3 regions of the Rhizobium sp. Nf11,1 genome follow, and region 3 is predicted to be linked to each of the others. Evidence: riboswitches for the same ligand, from Rfam matches in the RefSeq annotation. Region 3 holds a riboswitch; each other region holds the start of a gene.
The links. A riboswitch is a leader RNA that binds a small molecule or an ion and turns the genes downstream of it on or off. The one in region 3 is predicted to bind cobalamin.
Positions count from the first base shown of each region.

Region 1 (3,270 bases), on a different contig from region 3:
CTGCTTGATCGGCGCGCCCGCCTCGCGGATATTGGTCAGCGACAGGGCCACGCCGCCGCCGCGTTTCGACAACTGCAGCGCCGAATTGATCGACCGGCCGATCGATTCCATGTTGTCCTCGACGCGCAGCAGGAAACAGGAAACGAGTTCGCCGCGCTGCTTCTTGCCGGCATTGAGGAAGGTGGGCGTTGCCGGCTGGAAGCGGCCGGAAATGATCTCGTCGACTATGTCGCGAGCAAGGGCCTCATCGCCGCGCGCCAAAGCCAGCGCCACCATGCAGATGCGGTCTTCGTAGCGCTCGAGATAGCGCTTTCCGTCGAAGGTCTTCAGCGTATAGCTGGTGTAATATTTGAAAGCCCCGAGGAAGGTAGGAAACCGGAATTTCTTGGCATAGGCCTGATCGAACAGGTCGCGGACGAAATTGAAGGAATACTGGTCGAGAACCTCCTGCTCGTAATAGCCCTCCGTGACGAGGTAATCGAGCTTTTCCCGAAGATTGTGAAAGAACACGGTGTTCTGGTTCACATGCTGCAGGAAATATTGCTTGGCCGCCACGCGATCCTTGTCGAGCTGGATCTTTCCCTCGTCGTCGTAGAGGTTGAGCATCGCGTTCAGTGCATGATAGTCGAGTGTTTCGGCCGCTTTCAGCGGTTTTGCGCCCGCGTCCCGCGTCAGATTTGTTCCCGTGTCCAAAATCGTCCCATCCCGTCTTTGACATTGGAGATATCCTCGGCAGTTCCCAGGAGCTCGAACCTGTAGAGGTACGGCACCCGGCACTTCTTCGAGATGACATCGCCGGCGAGCCCATAGGTCTCGCCGAAATTGCTGTTGCCCGCAGCAATCACGCCGCGGATGTTGGAGCGGTTTTCCGCCTCGTTGAGGAAGCGGATCACCCGCTTGGGCACGGCCCCTTTACCGCCGTTTCCGCAATAGGTAGGCGAGATCAGCACATAGGGTTCGCGAATGTGGATGGCCTCAGCGCCGAGGGGAATGCGCGCCGCGCGCAATCCCAGCTTCTCGACGAAACGATGGGTGTTCCCGGATCGGCTGGAATAATAGACGATCAGCCCCACTCCTTTTCTCCGGTCAGGAGAGCGCGCTGATCATGTCGGGGCGGAAGCCCGCCCAATGCTGCTCGCCGGCAACGACGACCGGAACCTGCATGTAGCCCATGCCACGCACGCGATCGAGCGCTTCGGCATCCTCGGAAATATCGACGATCTCATAATCCACGCCCAGGCGATCGAGGGCGCGGTAAGTGGCCGTGCATTGGACACAGGCCGGCTTGCTGTAAACGGTAACGCTCATCATGTTCCTCGTGAAGTCAATGAATTCAGGACGCAGGACTGGGATCGGGCGCCATGCGGCGTCCGGGGAAATGCTTGATAGTGATCTGGCAAGGTTGGCGCTTTAAACGCCTGACTTGGTCCCTCGCAGGATGTGCGCGGGCGCCGGCCTTGATGCTCTCGACATGACTTCAAACCCCGAAGTGCTCATGCGGTCGTTCGGGGCAGCGCAACAGCGCGGATCATTCCGCTGCATGCACGCGACCTTCCGGACACCCCGCCCGTGGACGTTTCATTCAAGGCAGGTCTCCTGGCTCACGGGTCGAAGCACCTGCCCAGCCTTCCCGAGGCATCATGCCCCAGTGACCCGAAATCGGACAGTTGCTCTCCGCTCACAGTTGCGGGGGCAGCTCCGGCCTTGCCCCACCCTCATGGCGAGACGCACCATATTCCCGTCTTAGCCCGCGATCCTCACGAATCGAAGGAACCTTGAACACTAGATATAGTACGCGAATCGAAATTCACGTCAACGGATGGTTTGTGCGTTGCGTTACGGCAGGTTTGAAATCACTGCGTTCCTGTGAAAAACATGGATAATGAAGGCTTAAACAAAACGAACTGTGGAGAAGGCCTGAACGACGAGAGCCGGCCTGTAGCCGGCTCTGCGGTTTTCGATTCCGGATCGGCCCTAATCGGCGCTCCGAAGAGGAAAGGATTTATTCCTCTACGCGGAGCAGCCTGAGCGCGTTGATCGTAACCAGCACGGTGGCTCCGGTATCGGCGAGAATCGCCGGCCAGAGCCCGGTGATCCCGATGATCGTGCTCACCAGGAAGACAGCCTTCAGCCCGAGTGCAATGGTGATATTCTCGAGGATATTGCGCATCGTCCGCTGCGAAAGCGCGATCATTCGCGCCACGTCGCCAACGCGCCCGTGCAGCACGGCGGCATCGGCCGTCTCCAGCGCCACATCGGTGCCGCCGCCCATGGCGATACCGATGTCGGCGGCGGCGAGCGCCGGCGCGTCGTTGATACCGTCGCCGACCTTGGCGACGGTGAAACCCTCGAGCTTCAGTTCACCGACGACCCGCTGCTTGTCCTCGGGCATCATCTCTCCGCGCCAGTCGATGCCGAGCATGCCGGCAACGGCCGCTGCCGTCCGCTTGTTGTCCCCAGTCAGCATCATCGCCTTGACGCCGGCCGATTTGAGCGCCGAGAGCCCGGCCACCGCGTCCTCACGCGGCTCGTCACGCATGGCGATCAGACCGGCCGCAGCGCCGTTGACAAGCAGCACCGACACGCTCTTGCCCTCGTCGTTCAGGTCAGTGATGCGTGCACTCTGTTCGGCGCTGAGCGCGCCGCGCTCGCGGGCAGCGGACGGCGACAGCAGATCCAGCGTCTCGCCCCCGACTTTGCCACGGACGCCCTTGCCCGGCAGCGCCTCGAGTTCAAAAGCCGGCGGCACCGGAACACCATCGGCCTTGGCGCGGTTGAGGATGGCGAGTGCCAACGGATGGCTTGACCCCCGCTCCAGCACGGCCGCACGCGACAAGAGCTGCGCGTCGCTCAATCCGAAGGAGACGATGTCGGTCACCTTGGGCTTGCCTTCGGTCAGCGTGCCTGTCTTGTCGAAGGCGACCATCGTCACCTTGCCGAGCGTTTCCAGGACCGCGCCGCCCTTCATCAAGAGCCCGCGCCGCGCACCTGCCGACAGCGAAGCGGCGATCGCCGCTGGCGTCGAGATCACCAGTGCGCAAGGGCAACCGATCAAAAGGATGGCAAGACTCTTGTAGATCCATTCGTGCCACAAACCGCCGAAGAAAAGCGGCGGAACGACCGCGACGAGTGCGGCGACCACGACAACACCGGGCGTATAATAGCGCGAGAACCGATCGATGAAGCGTTCCGTCGGCGCCTTGGATTCCTGCGCCTCCTCCACCAGCTTGACGACACGGGCGATGGTATTGTCGGCTGCGGCCGCCGTGA
Region 1 covers NZ_JBOBHU010000038.1:10,129-13,398, reverse strand. Annotated here, with positions in the region: gene nrdE (class 1b ribonucleoside-diphosphate reductase subunit alpha) at 1-693, opposite strand, end outside; gene nrdI (class Ib ribonucleoside-diphosphate reductase assembly flavoprotein NrdI) at 672-1,073, opposite strand; gene nrdH (glutaredoxin-like protein NrdH) at 1,087-1,308, opposite strand; cobalamin riboswitch at 1,570-1,793, opposite strand; gene ACQ7C1_RS30560 (heavy metal translocating P-type ATPase) at 2,003-3,270, opposite strand, start outside.
Region 1: another riboswitch for cobalamin. It lies ahead of nrdH (glutaredoxin-like protein NrdH); the one in region 3 lies ahead of cobU (bifunctional adenosylcobinamide kinase/adenosylcobinamide-phosphate guanylyltransferase).

Region 2 (3,270 bases), 130 kb from region 3:
GCAGAACCTCGAGCTGCGCAAGGTCCGCAACGATCTGCGCAATAACGGATGCACTTCCGGCAGCATGGTCGTGATTGGCAGTGACAACGCCGATTTTTGCGCCGAACTCTCTGACGCCGAAGCCCGGATGATCGACAATATCCGTTATCTCCAGGAGCGCCGCGACGAGCTGCGCAACCAGGGTGACGGCACTGACGACTCGCGCCGAGAATTGACGGCGGCACTCGAACGCAACGGCTGCAACAGCGACAATTTCTATGCCCCGACCGAGCGTAGCGCAGACGACCCCGCCCCGAGTGTCGAGGAACAGGCGATGCGCACCGATACCTTCATTCCGCTCGGCGGCGGTGAAGAGACCGATCTGCGTTACGGCCTGCCGAGGGCCGAAATGTTTTCACCGATCAGCACCATCTGCGTGCGCAGCTGCGACGGTGGCTTCTTCCCGATCAGCTCAAATACCACTTCGGTGGATTTCGGCCGCGATGCCCAGACCTGCGCCAAGATGTGCCCCGGCATTGAAACCGAGCTCTTCTATCGCGACGTGACCAGCACCGACTCCTCGAACATGATCTCGGTCGCAACGGGCGCGCCCTATAGCGCCATGAAGAACGCTTTTGTCTACAAGAACCGCGCGCCTGGCGAGAAAAATTCCTGCGCCTGCAATCTCACCGCCTATTACGAGGAGATGCGCGGCAAGCAGGCCCTGAGCGAACCGCCGCAGCAGGGCTCGATCACGACGGTCCGCACTAAACCGCCGACGAAAGATACTGCGGCAGCATCAGCCCCGCCGCAGCCATCCGTTGCCGAACGTCCCTACGACCCCACGCAGAACAAGGTTCGTCAGGTCGGCCCGCAATTCCTTGCCGGCGACCAGGGCTCGATCGACCTTGCCAATCCGGCGACGCCGGGCCCGCAACCACAGCAGCAGTAATTGCTACGGGTCGTTGCGTCCCCATCCGTCGTGGAAAACGAGTTCCTCGAGCGGCAGCCGCTGCCGCCAACCTTTGACCGAAAGTTCCGGTTCGTCATAAAGACGGTCGACAAAGCCGGCGCAGAGCCAGGCGACCACCTCGATATGCTCCGGTATGCCGAGAATTGTTTTCAGGTCGCCTTCATGAAAGATGCTGACCCAGCCGATGCCGACCCCTTCGGCGCGGGCCGCGAGCCAGAGATTCTGAATGGCGCAAACGGTCGAATAGGAATCCATCCTCGGATTGTGCGTCCGTCCCAGCACCACGCTGCCGCCGCGGGTGGGATCGCAGGTTACGCATATGCCGAGCGGCGCCTCCACGATGCCTTCGAGCTTGAGGGATCGATAGGCCTGCCGCCGCTCGCCTTCGAACATCGAAGCTGCCTCTTCGTTGGCCACGGCAAAGGCGTTGCGCACGCGGGCGCGGACGGTTGCACTTTTAACGAGAATGAAATTCCATGGCTGCATGAAGCCGACCGACGGCGCATGATGGGCGGCGGTCAGGAGCCGCGCCACGACATCGTCGGGCAAGGGATCGGGCAGGAACTGGCTGCGCACGTCACGCCGCGTCATGATTGCGTGATAGACGGCTTCACGTTCGGCCATGGAAAAACCGGATGCCGCCGAAAGGGCATCCGCATAAGAGGGTCGCATCGTCAAATCCCCAACAACGCAACCGCCCGCCGTCCGCGCGGGTTGGGTCTATCTCGCCAGGCCGGTCTTCTGACTCGGCTTCATCCATCTGCCGCAGCCTTCCCGGCAAAGCCAGTGGCGTGATGAAGCGGCAGACGTCGGCCTTACAGCGTTGGGCACGTTCCGGCCTTGCACCGGATTCCCGATTCTCCCGCCTGGACGGCGGGCACCTGACGGCGCATCTATTTCAGGAAATCGGAACGGAGGCAAGCGTCGGCACGTCAGCCTTAAAGAGGCGAACCCGTGATTTCGCCTCGCAAATTTTGCGTGACAATGAGCGGCCGCGACGCTACATACGCGGAATGTCGACGACTTCAGCCTACGCCTCCTCGCGATTTTATTCGTACCGCTGCTTCCAGCGGATGCGGGTCTGTGCGTAACTGAATTCAACGCGACGACAACCCGAACAGCCGCTAGTCTACCTGGCGGCTTTTCTGTTCCGCACGGTATGACCAAACAGGAGCCATGCCGTGCCCGACACCATCGATGATCTGCGTATTCTCGAGATCACCCCGCTGACCAGACCCGCCGATGTCATCGCGGAAATCCCCCGAACCGCCGCCGTCAGCGAGACGGTGACCAGCAACCGCCACGCGATCCATAAGATTCTCGAGGGTGAAGACGACCGCCTGATCGTCGTCATCGGCCCCTGCTCCATCCACGATCCGGTTGCTGCACGCGAGTATGCCGCGCGGCTGGCCGAGCAGCGACAGCGCTTCTCCAGTGATCTGGAAATCGTCATGCGCGTCTATTTCGAAAAGCCGCGCACCACAGTCGGCTGGAAGGGCTTGATGAACGACCCGCATCTCGACGGCAGCTACCGTATCGAGGAAGGGCTGAGAATTGCCAGAAGGCTGCTGCTCGACATCAACGCGATGGGCCTTCCCGCCGGGGTCGAATTCCTCGAGACGATCACACCGCAATACATTGCCGACCTCGTCAGCTGGGGTGCGATCGGCGCGCGCACGACCGAGAGCCAAATCCATCGCCAGCTCGCCTCCGGCCTCTCCTGCCCGATCGGCTTCAAGAACGGCACCGACGGCGGCGCACGCGTCGCGCTCGACGCGATCCTGGCCGCTTCACAGCCGCATCACTTCCCGGCCGTCACCAAGGCCGGACAGGCGGCAATCGCCTCGACGAAGGGGAATGAGGACTGCCACATCATCCTGCGCGGCGGCAAGCGGCCGAATTATGAGGCGGCCGATGTCGGAGCCGTCACAGCGGAATGCCTGAAACTCGGGGTCGCCCCGCGCATCATCATCGACGCCAGCCATGCCAACAGCAGCAAGGATCCGATGAACCAGCCGGGGGTGGTCAAGGACGTCGCCGGACAGATCGCCACGGGCAAGCATCACATCAAGGGCATGATGATCGAAAGCAACCTCGTCGCCGGTCGCCAGGATCTCATCCCCGGCAAGCCGCTGGTCTACGGCCAGTCCATCACCGATGGCTGCATCGGCTGGGATATATCGGTGGAAGTACTTGAGGATCTCGCCAAGGCTGTCCGCGACCGCCGCAAGGCCGCCGTTGCCGCTTAGGCGGCCGCATTCAACGCGGCGGGCAGACCCGCCGCCCATTCAAAAATGGCTTGTGGAGTCGGCGGCATC
Region 2 covers NZ_JBOBHU010000010.1:37,774-41,043, forward strand. Annotated here, with positions in the region: gene ACQ7C1_RS16265 (DUF2865 domain-containing protein) at 1-931, shown strand, start outside; gene bluB (5,6-dimethylbenzimidazole synthase) at 935-1,624, opposite strand; cobalamin riboswitch at 1,667-1,852, opposite strand; gene ACQ7C1_RS16275 (3-deoxy-7-phosphoheptulonate synthase) at 2,134-3,201, shown strand.
Region 2: another riboswitch for cobalamin. It lies ahead of bluB (5,6-dimethylbenzimidazole synthase); the one in region 3 lies ahead of cobU (bifunctional adenosylcobinamide kinase/adenosylcobinamide-phosphate guanylyltransferase).

Region 3 (3,270 bases):
TGCGCCGCTTGGCGAGCACCAGGAGCAGCAGGCCGAGCAGGGCGCCGCCGATGACCGGGGCGGCGAGCAGCAGCATCTTGTCTTCGATGACCGAGGCGCTCAACCTTTCACTGTCGGCGATGCCGAACACCTGCTGGTGCAGCTCGTTGGAGACATAGCTCATGCAGGTCACGGCAAGTCCCGAGGCGATGCCGACGATGGCGCCCGCCAGCGAGAGGCCGACTTCGCTGCGGCGAGTGAGGGCGCGCAACCGCCCCGGATCGAGGAAAACTCGCAGCGCACGCAGGCGGCGCCGATCCAATTTCATAAGCATGGCTAGACAACTAGGCGGGGAGAGGCCCGGTCAAGGGCGATGGCGCAACCGGCTTGCAGCGCAATTGCGGCGAAAAGCCGGCGGGCCGGTCAAATATTTATTACGTAAATTACTGATAAAAGACGATATTTCCGGTAGAGTCAGTGGTATTGGCGTGACCTTTCGCCCCCTCGCGCTAGAGGAGGGCTGCGAAGGTCGATTGACTTCAGCCCCCGGCTTGCCTAACCATCCCTCAACGGATGGTCGCTTGACCATCCTGACATAACGGATGGTTCCGGATCGGCGTTGCGCCCTTCCGGATGAAAAGGGAATGTGACGGGGCGGACCCAAGCCGGGCGCCCTTATCACAGCCGACCCCGCGACTGTAGAGCGGTCAGGGTCTTCCATCCGGCATCGAGCCCTTCCGGCCGGCAGCCCGCAATCGTGCAGGCGAGCAGGATGGGCGACATGTCGGAAAAGCCACTGGACATGCATGGTGATCAACCGGGGTCGGACGCCTCTATTTCTACGAATCGTCCACCTTTTCACCGATGCAGCCGGGAAGGCGAGGCGGATCCGCTGGCACGATGCGGGGCGACCGGTTTCCGGTCCGCCCCGATCGCGGCCGATACCCGCGAGCCAGGAGACCTGCCATGCGCGCCGGGCGACGAGCCCAATCCTGGGCCAGAGGTCCACTGCCAGCACGGAGGTTGTTTTGGCTGAACGATTGAATTCAGCGCTGCCTTCGGTGGCGCGATGCAGTGGCGGCGGTGCGGTGCTTTCGGCCGCCTGTGTCGAGTATGCGGTACCCCCCTCTGTCCTGCCCGACTGCCGGGGTCGAGCCGCGGGTCTCGACCCGTCCTCCGGACCCTCCACAAGGGGGGAGACCGGCAAGAAGCGAGACCTTCGCCCTACATCGGTTGTTTGGGAAGACCCGTGCCGCGATTCAATCTCCCCCCTTGTGGGGGAGATGTCCGGCAGGACAGAGGGGGGTGTCGCACCCTCAGCCGTCAAGGAATACCCACCCGAAACAAGCCTCGATTATGCCTTCTCTCCCAGGAGCGGCCGAGCATGACCGCTACCCTCATCCTCGGCGGCGCCCGCTCCGGCAAATCCCGTTTCGCCGAAAATATCGTCATTTCCACCGGCCTCGAGCGGCATTACATCGCGACCGGCCGCGCCTGGGACGACGAGATGCAGGCGCGTATCGACCAGCACCAGGACGATCGCGGTCCTTCCTGGACGACGCATGAGGAGCCGCTTGATCTCGTCGGCAAGCTTGCAGCTATCGACAGTGAGGGCAGGGCGATCCTGGTCGATTGCCTGACGCTGTGGCTCACCAATTTGATGATGGAGGGGCGCGATATCGCGGTTCAGGCTGCTGCGCTTGCCGGCTGGCTGCCGCAGGCGAAGGCGCGGCTCGTCATCGTTTCCAACGAAGTCGGCCTCGGCATCGTGCCTGACAATCGCATGGCGCGGGAATTTCGCGATCATGCCGGGCGGCTGCATCAAATGATCGCGACGAAGGCCGCCGAAGTCTATTTCATCGCGGCCGGTCTGCCGCTGAAAATGAAGGGTTGAAGTTCCATGAAACAGCAGAAAATCCCCGCAACCGTCATCACCGGCTTTCTCGGCGCCGGCAAGACGACGATGATCCGCAACCTGCTGACCAATGCCGGCGGCAGGAAGATCGCGCTCATCATCAACGAGTTCGGCGATCTCGGCGTCGACGGCGATGTGCTGAAGGGCTGCGGCGCGGAGAACTGCACCGAGGACGACATCATCGAACTCACGAACGGCTGCATCTGCTGCACCGTGGCCGACGATTTCATTCCGACCATGACCAAACTTCTGGAGCGCGACCAGCGCCCCGACCATATCGTCATCGAGACCTCGGGTCTTGCCCTGCCGCAGCCGCTCGTCGCCGCCTTCAACTGGCCCGATATCCGCAGCGAAGTCACCGTCGACGGCGTTGTCACCGTGGTCGACAGCGCTGCGGTTGCCGCAGGCCGTTTTGCGGATGATCATGATGCCGTCGATGCGCGCCGCGCCGAGGATGAATCGCTCGATCATGAAAGCCCGATCGAGGAGCTCTTCGAAGATCAGCTGACCTGCGCCGACCTGATCGTGCTCAACAAGACCGACCTGATCGACAGCGATGGCCTTGGACGCGTCAAGAGCGAGGTTGCCTCGCGCATCGCCCGCAAACCCGTGATGATCGAGGCCAGGAATGGCGCGGTGCCGGCAAGCGTGCTGCTCGGCCTAGGCATCGGCACGGAAGACGATATCGGCAACCGCAAATCCCATCACGAGCTGGAGCATGAAGAGGGCGAGCCGCATGATCACGACGAATTCGACAGTTTCGTCGTCGAACTCGGCGCCATCTCCGATACGGCAGGTTTCGTCGAGAGGCTGAAGGCCATCATCGCCGCGCATGACGTACTGCGCCTCAAAGGCTTCATCGACGTTTCCGGCAAGCCGATGCGCCTGCAGCTGCAGGCCGTCGGTGCCCGCATCGATCAGTATTTCGACCGCGCCTGGGCGCCTGATGAAGCGCGCAGCACCCGCCTCGTCGTCATCGGCCTGCATGAGATGGATCAGGACGCGGTGCGCAAGGCGATCGAAGCGCTCGCTTAGGGATAGTCGATGCATCTGCTTCTGGCCCAGCAAGGATCGATCAGCGACGGCGAAGAGGCGATCGACCTCGGGCAGACGCCTGGCGATATCTTGTTCCTCTCGGCCGCCGACACCGAGCTTGCAGCGATCGCCGCGGCGTATGCCGGCGGAGTGGCGGGCTATTCGCTGAGGCTTGCAAGCCTGATGAGCCTGAAGCATCCGATGTCGGTCGATACCTATGTCGAGCGGACGGCGCAGCATGCGAGGCTGATCATCGTGCGGGCGTTGGGCGGGGCGAGCTATTTCCACTATGCGCTGGAGGCGCTGCATGCGGTTGCTGCGCGGAATGGCGCGCTGATTGC
Region 3 covers NZ_JBOBHU010000010.1:171,456-174,725, reverse strand. Annotated here, with positions in the region: gene ACQ7C1_RS16945 (chloride channel protein) at 1-313, opposite strand, end outside; cobalamin riboswitch at 566-962, shown strand; gene cobU (bifunctional adenosylcobinamide kinase/adenosylcobinamide-phosphate guanylyltransferase) at 1,364-1,873, shown strand; gene cobW (cobalamin biosynthesis protein CobW) at 1,880-2,929, shown strand; gene cobN (cobaltochelatase subunit CobN) at 2,939-3,270, shown strand, end outside.